2 regions of the Priestia sp. JSM ZJ58 genome follow, and region 2 is predicted to be linked to the other one. Evidence: a T-box and tRNA genes for the amino acid it is inferred to sense, from the RefSeq annotation. Region 2 holds a T-box; the other holds one or more tRNA genes.
What was found. The T-box of region 2 lies ahead of trpS (tryptophan--tRNA ligase). A T-box ahead of a tRNA ligase gene usually reads a tRNA of that ligase, here a tRNA-Trp.
Positions count from the first base shown of each region.

Region 1: it encodes a tRNA-Trp, which carries the amino acid that the T-box ahead of trpS (tryptophan--tRNA ligase) is inferred to sense. The anticodon was not compared.

Region 1 is NZ_JBISEM010000001.1:2,511,112-2,517,507, forward strand. It holds gene ACH6EI_RS13285 (GerAB/ArcD/ProY family transporter) at 1-206, shown strand, start outside; gene ACH6EI_RS13290 (Na+/H+ antiporter NhaC family protein) at 403-1,803, opposite strand; tRNA gene ACH6EI_RS13295 (tRNA-Gly) at 2,019-2,090, opposite strand; tRNA gene ACH6EI_RS13300 (tRNA-Leu) at 2,111-2,192, opposite strand; tRNA gene ACH6EI_RS13305 (tRNA-Trp) at 2,219-2,292, opposite strand; gene ACH6EI_RS13310 (phospholipase D-like domain-containing protein) at 2,532-3,926, opposite strand; gene ACH6EI_RS13315 (hypothetical protein) at 4,294-4,563, opposite strand; gene ACH6EI_RS13320 (hypothetical protein) at 4,860-5,045, shown strand; gene ACH6EI_RS13325 (GerAB/ArcD/ProY family transporter) at 5,068-6,189, shown strand; gene ACH6EI_RS13330 (hypothetical protein) at 6,286-6,396, shown strand, end outside.
Region 2 is NZ_JBISEM010000001.1:4,061,053-4,067,448, reverse strand. It holds gene opp4C (oligopeptide ABC transporter permease) at 1-839, shown strand, start outside; gene ACH6EI_RS20960 (hypothetical protein) at 952-1,110, shown strand; gene ACH6EI_RS20955 (YjbA family protein) at 1,139-1,888, shown strand; gene trpS (tryptophan--tRNA ligase) at 1,918-2,907, opposite strand; T-box leader at 2,984-3,188, opposite strand; gene ACH6EI_RS20945 (peptide ABC transporter substrate-binding protein) at 3,855-5,501, shown strand; gene ACH6EI_RS20940 (ABC transporter permease) at 5,599-6,396, shown strand, end outside.

The sequences.
Region 1 (6,396 bases), 1.5 Mb from region 2:
AAATTAAATCTCCTTCACGTCTAGCGTATCCTTTAGGCATCATTGTGTTATTTTTGTCGATTACAATCGCTAGTAATTTTCAAGAACACCTTTATGAAGGACTACACGTAGCGAGATTTCTTTTGCATATGCCGCTATTTTCTATCGTACCCCTACTGCTTCTGATTATCGCCTTTTTGAAGAATAGGAAGAAGCAGCACAGATAGTGTATCTCTACTAAATAAAAAAATGGCGTTAAAATTATTGAGGTGATGTGCGTGTATATATGGTTTTATGATCATTTTGTTAATACCATCTTATTTCCGCTTACTTGTATCATCCTAGTGTGCCTGTCATTAGGACTGTATGCATACTTTAAATTAAAAAAATGAAAAATTGATACTAGACGGCTATTTTTCTCATTCAAAATAAGAAAGATACAACAAGATAGAAAGCAACTGTTATTCCCGCTGCAATTAAAGCTGGCTTTAATTTATATTTGGCATATTCAATAACAGATAAATCTAATATTTTGGCGATGGTATTCGTATCATCGCTTAAAGGTGAAGAAAACGCTCCAAAGGAACCGCTCGCAAACACCGCACCGATAATTAACGGCAAAGAAAGATCTGCAGAACTTGCAAGCGATACGCCAAGCGGCATTAAAATCCCCCACGTTCCCCAAGCAGATCCGATAAAGTAAGAAATAGCGGCTCCAAAGATAAACATGAACGGAGTGACAAACATTTGAGGAATCCACTTAGAATGTGCCGTCACGAAATTTGAAAAACCTAAGTCTTCTGTCACAGCGGATAATCCCCATACTACCGATAACAACAAAATAACGGACATCAAGTCATTGCCTCCTGTGATAAAACCATTAAGCAAATTCTGTAATGTAAAGCGCTGAAACAAGAAAAAAATGAGGGTAATTAACGTAGTCATAATTAAAGCTACTACCATCGCTTCTAACACGTCTGCTTTAATAAATGCTTCAAAAAAGGTGTGACTCTTACGATGTCCACTCCACCATGTTAAAAGTAAGGTAAGTGAAATCACAACAAGTAAAGGTACTAACAAATTCCAAGGCTTAGAAGGCAAATCCTTCGATACGCAAGGATGACAATCATGCCAATCTTTTTCGTCTTCTTCCTCGAGCTTCATAGGAGCCGTAGACGTTGAATGATGAAAAAAGCTGAAATAAATCCCTACTAAAATAATCACAATCGAAAAGAAATTATAAGGAATGCTTTGAATAAACAAAGAATAAGCGTCTTGTTTTATGCCTTGATGATCAATTGCCATTTGAATGATTGAGACCATATATCCCACAAATGCCGTTGCCACGGGAATTAAGACGATAACAGGAGTAGCAGTTGTTTCAATAACAAACCCTAGCTCTGCTGTCGTCATTTTCACTTTTTTCAGCAGCGCTCTCATAATGGGCGCGATCGTCACAAAACGAAAGGTGGGAGCACTGAATGTTCCAATGGTTGAAACATAGGTTAAAATAAGAGCTTTTTTTCTTGTATCAATTCTTTCTGCAGCTGTTTCCACAAAACCTTTAACTCCTCCAGCCATCTTAATCATTCCGATAAGCCCTGAAAACGCGTATAAAAAGACAACGATTTCTATATTACTTTTATTTCTAAGAGCTTGTACAACGTAGTGAAGTAACTTTTCAACACCTCCGACAATCGAATGATCAATCAAATAAGCGCCTACTAATAAGCCTAAAAACAACCCTGGCAGCACTTGTTTGGTGAAAATAGCTATTGGAATAACAATTAAAAACGGTATAATTGAAAACCAACTAGATTCCATAGGACTCTCCCCTATCTTAAAAACCATATTAGACGTCTTCACGTATCGTTCATTAGCTTTTAATGTAACCCCAATAATATGTGTATATTCATGAAAGCAATACGTATAAGCAGCACTGATTGAATAAACTATTTCTAATTAAAAACAGCATAGTAAAAATCTTTATTTCTACAACAAAAAAAGCAGTTTGCACATGCAAACTGCTTTTGAAAAGAAGCGGAAGACGAGGTTCGAACTCGCGACCCCCACCTTGGCAAGGTGGTGTTCTACCACTGAACTACTTCCGCGCAATATATAAAAGTAAAGATGCGGGTGAAGGGACTTGAACCCCCACGTCATAAGACACTAGATCCTAAGTCTAGCGCGTCTGCCAATTCCGCCACACCCGCGTGTGAATTGAAAAATAACTCCAAAATGGCAGGGGCAGTAGGAATCGAACCCACACTGACGGTTTTGGAGACCGTAGTTCTACCTTTAAACTATGCCCCTAGAAATGATTTCTTCAAAAGAACCTCGTTTATTGACGACGCTATATTATAATAAAACATATATGGAATTTCGTCAATAGGTCTTTTTATGAATCATGACTAGTACTGGCGACTTCAAAAAAACTGTGAGGCATATCACAGCTTTTCACACTTCCCACCACCAGTTGCAGCACCTTTTATCCTCTACCATTTATTTTTATAAGCTTTCTGCAAAAGCACTTTTTCAGGAAAAGTGCAGAACTATACAAAATGTCTCCAAAATCGCGTGAAGACTGAAAGAATATGGAGGAGTGCAGATTTTACAGGAGGCACGTTTTTTTGAGAATCCGTATTAAAACCCACAGGTTCCCCCTCATTTCCCACAAGCGTACTGTGAGAAATTTTAGTTTCAATAGCCCCTGTTAGCTCGGCTGCAAATTCTTCACTATCTATCATAACCATAGATTCAGTATTTAAAAATACAGAACGTGAATCTAAGTTAAAAGAACCAACTGCGCTCAAACGCTGGTCGTAAACAACGGATTTCCCGTGAATGGAATAAGGCTGTTGATATTCATAAAGCTTTGAAGCCGCTTTTATGACGCGGTTTTTCACTCCTAAGTATGCAGAAAAAGCCATAGCATTCGGAGTGGACGTAATAGAATTCGTTAAAATAATTCTTTGCACTTTAGATTTTACTGACTTATCTATATACTGTTCCATCTCTTTTGTTGGTACAATATAAGGACTTTGAACGACAATGGATTTTTCAGCTTGCTCAGAAAGCTTAATAAACGTTTTCCATATAAAAGGGCTTTTATTCATTCTTTGAATAGGATTTGCAATAAAAGAAACCTTTCTTGTAGGCATCGTTGATTCTCTCCATACAATATAAGGATGGACAAAGGGTTCGTTTGCTTTTTTGGCCTCTTCGTATTGATCTATTAACAATTTCTTTCCTGAAAGGCCACGAAATTGTTTAGTTTTCTTGAGCTTTGGAAAAGCTTTGCGCGTATACGGGTGGTTCCATAATTTCTCTACATACTTCTCCATTGAGAGAATGACACTATTACTTTCTTGCTTTGTATTATAAATCAGCACATCACGGTCATAGACAAAATTTTTATCCGGTTGACTGGCCAAGTATTTATCTCCGATATTTCGTCCTCCACTAATACCTAATTGGCCATCGACTACTATTATTTTATCGTGAAGACGGTTATGCCATGTCCAAGGTTTAAGAATAGTAAAGGGCTCATAGTACTTTAATTCAATATTATTGTGGAAAGCTAGAGCATAAAGAACATTTTTTCTCTTGCCTTTTAGCCCATGAGAGATCCCGTCTAACAGCACTCGAATACGTATACCTCGGTCCGCAGCTTCGAATAAAGCACCCATAAGTAAATCCGACGAACGACCTTTGCCGATGGAAAAGTACGCAATATCGATTGTATGCCTCGCTTCTTGAATCATCTGCATCCGAACAAGCCCTGAAAAATAACCGTTTTCCAAAAGCATAACACGGTCTGTGGATTCTTTCTTTCCGTAAAAATTCTCAGTATTCATTACTTTTAAGTCTTTTCCCTTGTGCAAAGGGACATAAAACAGTACCACTGCAGTTACGAATACATATATGAAGTACAATACGACAATCATTATTAGTATATTTATTAGCATGTTTCCTGTCACAATCCCTTTCCATTCTTATCGTTCTGTTTTTATTAGGATTCTTACTTTTTTAACTTCTATACCTTTTAAAATAAGAATGGAACGATGGATTATTTGTTACACTACTGTTGATTTCCGTGCAAGCCTTCGCTTCCGCTCCTGCAGGGTCTCACCTATTCTGTTTTCCCTATAGGAGCCTTCGCCTTGCCCTCCAAACAACTGCTAAAAGCCATTATATACACGAAACCTACATTCACTCTGCCAATAAAAAAAAGCAGAAGTTCATTATCTTCTGCTTTTGCAATTTATACTCTATTGTGAACCTGCTGTAAGTCTAAGTAAAACAGCTACTCTTTTATTGATTAAGGTCGTTTTCCATATCTTTTATGTCTTGCTGAAACTCAGTTAAACGCTGACGCTGTGTTTCAGAAGCATTTTCAAGCGCATTTTCGATTTGCTGAGAGGCTTCGTTCACTTCACCTATCGCTTGCTTCGCTTCATGTCCATACGATGCATCATTTTTAGCTTCATTTGCCTGTTCATATGCATCTACTGCTTCTTTATGCCCCTGCTGTGCTGCTTGAAATGATTGTTGTTTATCTTTGTTATATGGGAATTTTTTCATCATAGTGCTCCTTTCCATTTGTTCACTCTATAGTGTGGCATTTTTCCACTTATTCATACGACGTTTCGATAGGTTGAAGCTGCGTAAATATTCCGCATAACAAATTCCTTTATTATTTAAGAGCGTCCAATGATATCTTTTATCCCTTGAAATACTTTCTATATTTTACATAAATGTATAATCACTTTCTTTAGCGGACATCATACGAATAGCCTATTTGAACGTCAAAATATATTGGGGTTGACTGCATGCACTTGTTTCTTTCCTTTTTGATCATTTGTGCAGGGATTATATGGATGGAAATAAAAAGATTACCTCAACACTCTCATAAAAAAGAACGGAAAATTTTTATTGTATTCATGACAATCAGTATCATGATCGCTCTTGCAAAAATCTTTCGGCTGCCTCTACCGAACCCTTCTGATTGGGTAGAAGCAATGTTTCAGCCTTTAAGTCACTTATTATTCCGTTGGATCACTTAATTCGTGTATATGGCAAAAGGATGTGCTCATTTTGCTTAATGAAATCAATATTTCGGCTGCGCAATTTCGCAAGCTAGTAACTTTATATAGCATCGGAAGCACAATTATTGTTGTGCCTGCTGCTATTACGGCTGATGCTCATCAAGACGCCTGGATTGCAGCACTTTTCGGTGTAGCATCAGGAATTGGCTTAGTTTTGCTTTTTACCTCACTAGGAAAAATGTTTCCAACGCTTACGCTGATGGAAATGAACGAAAAAATTTTAGGTAAACTGTTTGGAAAGATTGTTTCTGCTGTTTTTGTATTATCCAATTTGTTTATCAGCAGTCAAGTTCTTTACTATGTAGGGAATTTTCTCACTACACAAATTCTTCCCTACACGCCGCTTACAGCCATCCACATTGCGTTTATGAGTGTGGTTATCGTAGGAGTACGCCTAGGAATAGAAGTTATTGCACGAAGTGCCGAGATTTTATTCCCTTGGTTTGTCGGATTGTTCGGACTTCTGATTTTGTCTATGATTCCGCAAATTAAAATAGAGCATATTCAGCCTGTGTTCGAAATACATCCAAAAGCTTTTATTCGGGCTGTTTTAACGTTTTTAAGCATGAGTTCTTTGACTTATACGATTCTGCTTATGATTTTCCCTTCCCATACACCAGACACAAAAAAGTCCACTCAATCTTTTTATATAGGGAATATAGCCGGTGGACTAGTGATGGTTACGTTAATCTTACTCGGAATTTTAGTGCTTGGTCCTTATTACTCCCAAATCACCATGTTTCCAAGCTATGAATTAGGAAGAAGAATTGATGTAGGAAACTTTCTTCAAGGAATTGAAGTAGTCATTGCTATTTTGTGGTTTATTACTCTCTTTTTTAAGCTTTGCATTTACTTTTACGCTACTCTTTTGGGGTTTGCCAATGTATTTCATATAAAGGACTACAAGCTATTTTCTTTTCCAGTCGCACTCATCATGATTACACTTTCCCTTATTGTGTATCCAAGCGTTTCTTATCAAAAAGATTGGGATACAAAAACGTGGATTCCCTACAGCTTACTTGTAGGCATCTTATATCCGCTTTTCCTTTTAATTGCAGGATTTATTCAAAACAAAAAGCAGCATTCTTCTAACAGCGACTAAAAAATCAAAAACCTTTAATAGAGAATGCACCTTCAGTATAAGTAGTTATTTTTCTGGAAAATATAACATTAATTATTCATGTATAGGAGCTAGTCTATGCTAGGGGTATTCGGGTTACTTATTGTTTGCACGCTCGTCATTTGGTTTGAAGTACCTAACTTACGGCAAAAAAAAGCGAAGAAAGAATTATGGCTATTCTACACAGTT
Region 2 (6,396 bases):
TTGCGCGAAAGAAGTTTGTAAAAAATAAACTAGCCATGATAAGTTTAGCTTTCATGATTGTGATTACGCTTCTTGCCATTTTTGCACCGCTGCTTACAAAAGCAGATATTACACGTATCGACTATATGGCGATGAATGCAGCGCCTTCCAGTGAGCATTGGTTTGGAACGGATACAAATGGTCGAGACGTATTTGCACGTACATTGTATGGAGGAAGAACTTCGTTACTGATTGGAGTTGCTTGTACAACACTCGTTATTTTAATCGGAACTCTTATTGGTTCGATTGCGGGTTATTACGGAGGCAAAGTGGACCAATTCTTAATGCGTTTTACAGACTTTGTCTTAAACTTTCCGCTCATTGTTTTTGTTGTAGTGTTAAATACAATTCTAATTGGAAAAATCTCAGGCGTTTGGACGCTCATCCTAGTTGTTAGCTTCCTAAGCTGGGGAAGTACGGCCCGGCTGGTGCGAAGCAAAGTCTTGGCTGAAAAAGAAAATGAATATGTGCTTTCAGCTGTTTCCATTGGGTGCAGCCCGTTTAAAATCATCTTCAAACATTTGCTGCCAAATGTGTTTTCAACGATTGTGGTTCAAGCCAGTTTGCAGATGGCCATCCTTATCGTGTTTGAGTCAGCGATTAGCTTTATCGGTTTTGGCGTGCCGGCTGATACGCCGAGCTGGGGGAATATGCTGACAGAAGCAAGGGAATCAGATGTGCTGCAGAATAAGCCTTGGATGTGGGTTCCGCCAGGTTTAGCTATTACATTTACGATCCTGGCTATCAACTTCATTGGTGAAGGATTAAAAGATGCTTTAAATCCAAAATCTCTTCGTTAAAAATCTATCACAAAAGTGTGATAGATTTTTTTAGGTTTGTCAGACCTCCTGACAAACCTATTACTATAGAAGAAACTCGGATTTTTTCTGCTTATAGGGGTGGATATAGTTCATGAAGCCTGTAGCAATCATTAGCACTGGCGTTATGTCTGAGCTTCGAAATAAGTGCATTTGCATAATAACCAAAAACGAAGGTATTTTACAATTAATTTTTAGAAAAATAACATCATTTGGAATAAAAATTCCTTTCTCTGCCTATACTGATGGATAACAAACAGATAGTAAGTGAGGGGTAAATTATGCTATATCTTCATGATGTATGGGTTAATTGGTTTGAAGGCGAAGAAAACGGTTATAATGTGTGTCATTTCCATGAGTGGAGAAAAGACGATTGTGTAGAACTGCTCGATCAAGCACCGTTATTAAAAGTAAATCCGCTTTTATTTCATTACATTGAAAATGATCTTTCCGAGCTACCTCAACAACTACTACAAGATGTCTATCAGAAAGCATACATTCGGAAAAATCATGAGCGCACGCAGGTTGAATATTGTTTTATTGTTACAGATGGAACGAATATTTTAGCAATTGATACGATGGGCTATCATATCCCAATTCGAAAAAGCCGCTTAATTCCAAGACAAGAACAGTTAGTTTATGAGATGATTGCGGATCAAGAAGAGCTAGAATATAAGTTCAGTGAAGACGAGCTAACTAAAAAAGAGCATCATATTCTTTCGCCGTCTCCTGAAACGATGAGAGGGCTAACACGTAAAGAACGTCAGCTAAAACAGCTGTTATTTATGGCACTTGATCAGCTACATACAACAAAAAATACAGCTCAAATCCGCTACTGGTACACAGAGTGGAATCCAACGAAATACGAAGACATTCAAGAGATGCCGTTTCAAGACGTATGGAATCAGCTATACGATGAAACGAAGTCAGGGTGGTCACCGAAACATAAATTATTATGCGAGCGCTTAGTAAAAGGACAACCTTTCTTTGAAAAACTTTGGGAAATTGAACAAGAGCCAAAAGTGAATTAAAAAAACGACTGCATAGCAGTCGTTTTTTTTTAACGTTTACGGCCAATTCCCATTGCGTTTCGCATTTTGCGAAGCATTTTATTAGCCGTTGCATTTGCTTTATCGGCACCTTGATCTAAAATATCATCTAACTCGCTAGAATCAACTAATTCATAATATCTTTCTTGAATTGGAGCAAGTGCTTCAGCTACTACTTTAGCTGTGTCAGCTTTAAAGTCACCATAACCTTTGCCTTCGTACATTGCTTCAATGTCTTCGATTGATTTATTTGCTAGGATTGAATAAATGCTTAATAAGTTTGAAATACCTGGCTTATTTTCTTTATCGTAGCGAACAATACCTTCTGAATCCGTTACGGCACTTTTGATTTTCTTTTCAATCGTTTTAGCGTCATCCAAGAGCGTAATAAAAGCTTTTTGGTTTGGATCGGACTTGCTCATTTTTTTCGTAGGATCTTGAAGAGACATGACGCGTGCGCCCACTTTTGGAATACGTACTTCAGGAATAGTGAAGATATCATTGTATTTTTTGTTAAAGCGCTCAGCTAAGTCACGCGTTAATTCTAAATGCTGCTTTTGATCTTCACCAACTGGCACCAAATCGGTGTTGTATAAAAGAATATCAGCTGCCATTAGTGGAGGATAAGTTAATAATCCTGCTGATACTGCTTCTTTTCCAGCGGACTTATCTTTAAACTGAGTCATACGCTCAAGTTCACCGATATACGCTACGCACTGTAACATCCATCCTGCTTCCGTGTGGGCGGGCACTTCTGATTGAATAAATAAAGTTGATTTTGCTGGATCAATTCCTACTGCTACATACAGAGCAGCAAGGCTGCGAATGTTTTTACGAAGTGCTAAACGGTCTTGAGGCGCTGTAATTGCATGCTGATCTACAATACAAAAATGACAGTTATAGTCATGTTGAAGTTCAACAAATTGCTTCATCGCTCCAATGTAGTTGCCTAAAGTGATTGTACCGCTTGGTTGAATACCTGAAAAAATTGTTTTCATCAAATCTTCCTTTCATCTGCACATATATGATGCTAGTTTACGTATACAACATAAAAAGGCCCATCCGCTCCTAGCATAAGCTAGGGGCGAATGGACCGCGTTGCCACCCTAATTAGCACACATTATTGTGAACTATCTTTATTCATGTAACGTTGAGATCAACGTTCAAGCTTTGCACTTGAAAGCTCCAAAGTCCATTCTGCAGGTTTCAATGTTTGTTCTCACCAGCCACAAACTCTCTAAAAATGAAAATTCTGCATACTACTCTTTTTCACAGCTTTAATTATATAGTTATTCATTATTATAACGCGAAAAAGCAGGAATTTAAACATCTTATCGCTAAAAAGGTTTATAAGACAATTTACTGGAATTTTTCTTCGGCAAAAAAAGACAAGAACCTTTTAATTAAAGCATTTCTTAATGAAAATTTGGTGGAGGATTTGGTAAAAATCTTTTATTTAGTATTTCTAATGCCTTTGTAATACTATTGTAATACCTATACTACAAAAAAGATTTTAGACGTCTGACAAGTAGGCACAATCCTTATAAGATAAGGTTTTTTCCCTCATGACAAAAAAATACCATTAAATAATAGTATTGCAATAAATTTTTAAAATATTTATAATAGGCGTAACAAACATATTTTTTACAAAGGTATTACAATTTCTTAATTTTTCAGAAAAAACAAAATAGCCAATGTTTTGTTTCAATTAGCGAATTTTGTAATGAATGAGTCTTCTACATATTAAGCGCATACATTGGATTTACAGCATGTAAACAATTGATGACAGTTTCATAGGGTAGAAGAATAATTTTGCAGTGAGGTCTTTAGCACTCTACTACGCGAAAAAATAACTGATTATTTTGTATTGAAAGAGGATTAAGAAATTAGTGCATATCAAAAAAATATGGTTGCCACACAAACAAAATTTAATAGGGGGTAACACGCAATGAAGAAAAGGTTGTCAATTCTTTTCAGTTTGCTGCTTGTAATGAGCTTGTTTTTAGCTGCATGTGGATTTAACAAAGAATCTGGTGGCAGTGAAAATGCTAGCAGTGATGGCGGCGACAAGAAAAAAGAGCAAGAGCTTCGCGTAAACATTAAAACTGAGCCTTTCTCACTGAACCCAGGCTTAGCTAATGATTCAACGTCATCAAACGTATTATTACAAACATTTGAAGGTTTAACTCGTATTGGTAAAGATGGAAAACCTGAAAATGCCATGGCGAAAGATGTAAAGGTCAGCGATGATCAAACTAAATATACGTTTACGATTCGCGACGATGCAAAATGGTCAAATGGTGACCCTGTAACAGCAAAAGATTTCGAATATGCATGGAAATGGGCGTTAGATCCTAAAAACGAATCTCAATATGCATATCAATTATACTATGTTAAAAATGCACAGGCTGCTAATGAAGGAAAAGGTTCATTAGATGATGTTGCCGTTAAAGCAACAGATGATAAAACGCTTGAGGTAACATTAGAAAACCCAACGCCATATTTCTTAGAATTAACAGCTTTCTATACGTACTTCCCAGTGAATACGAAAATTGCTGAATCAAATGAAAAATGGTACACAAATGCAGGCGAAAACTATACGTCAAACGGTCCTTTCAAGCTTAAAACTTGGAAACATAACGACAAAATTGAGTTAGTTCCTAATGAAAACTATTGGGATAAAGATGCTGTAAAACTTAAAAAAGTTGAAATGTACATGATCAATGATAACAACACTGAACTTTCAATGTTCAAAAACGGTGAATTAGACTGGGCGGGTATGCCTACCGGTCAATTACCAGCTGATGCACTTCCTGAATTAAAGAAAGACGGTTCATTAAACATTCAAGAGATTGCAGGTACTTACTGGTACAAGTTTAATACAGAACAAAAACCTTTAGACAATGTGAACATTCGTAAAGCATTAGCTTATGCAATTGATCGTAAAGGTATTACAGAACAAATTACAAAAGACGGTTCAGTTCCAGCGATGGCGGCTGTACCACCAACAATGTTTGAAGATAACAAAAAAGGCTACTTCAAAGACAATGATGTGAAAAAAGCAAAAGAATATTTAGAAAAAGGCTTGAAAGAAATGGGCCTTAAAGATGCTTCAGAACTACCAGCAATTAAGGTGTCATACAACACGGATGAAAAACATGCAAAAATTGCACAAGCTGTTCAAGATATGTGGAAGAAAAACCTTGGTATTAAAGTACAGTTAGACAACTCTGAGTGGGCTGTTTACATTGAAAAGTTACACCAAGGAGATTATCAAGTTGGGCGTATGGGCTGGTTAGGAGACTTTAACGATCCAATCAACTTCCTAGAGTTATTCCGTGACAAAAAAGGCGGAAATAATGATACAAACTGGGAAAATCCAGAATATAAAAAGTTATTAATTGACTCTCAAAAAGAAACAGATCCTAAAAAACGTCAGGCAATGTTGAAAAAAGCAGAAGGTATCTTCATGGATGAAATGCCAGTGGCACCAATCTACTTCTACACAAATGCTTGGGTACAAGACAAGCAGCTGAAAGATGTTGTGATGTCTGGTCTTGGAGACATTCAGATTAAGTGGGCTCATTTTGAGTAAGTAACATCAATTATGACAAAGGGTATATGGGGCCTGGTGCTCCATATACTTTTCTTTCTTGTGCGCGAATTTTGTAAAAATATGGAGGTGTGTCAGGGTGTTCAAATATATAGGAAAACGACTTATTTATATGTTTCTATCATTATGGCTGATCGTAACAGCGACCTTTTTCTTAATGCGTGCTGTTCCAGGAGGTCCATTCACATCAGAAAAGCAGCTTCCCCCTGAAATTCAAAAAAATCTAAATCAGTATTACGGTTTAGATCAGCCTTGGTACCATCAGTACTTTGATTACTTAACATCAATTTTAAAGTGGGATTTTGGTCCATCTTTCAAATATAAAGGCCAAACGGTAAATGATTTGATTAACGGCGGATTCCCTGTTTCATTCATGCTAGGGATGGAAGCTATTTTAATAGCAATTGCTATTGGCGTAGTACTAGGTGTTATTGCTGCTTTAAAACATAATAAATGGCAAGATTACACGGCGATGGTTATTGCAGTTCTAGGAATCTCAGTTCCAAGTTTTATCATGGCAGCGGTATTACAATACGTTCTGGCTATGAAACTACAAATTTTTCCGGTTGCACGCTGGGAATCTTGGGCACACACGGTGTTACCAGCTCTCGCGCTTGCTTCAACCCCTATGGCGTTTATCGCACGATTAACTCGGTCGAGTATGCTTGAAGTATTAAGCAATGATTATATTCGTACAGCGAAAGCAAAAGGTTTAAGCAGAGGCGTTATTACAGTTAAGCACGCCATGCGAAATGCGATGCTTCCAGTCGTATCCTATATGGGACCTTTAGTAGCAGGGATTTTAACGGGTAGCTTTGTTATTGAAAAAATATTTGGTATCCCTGGATTAGGTTCACACTTTGTACTCAGTATCTCA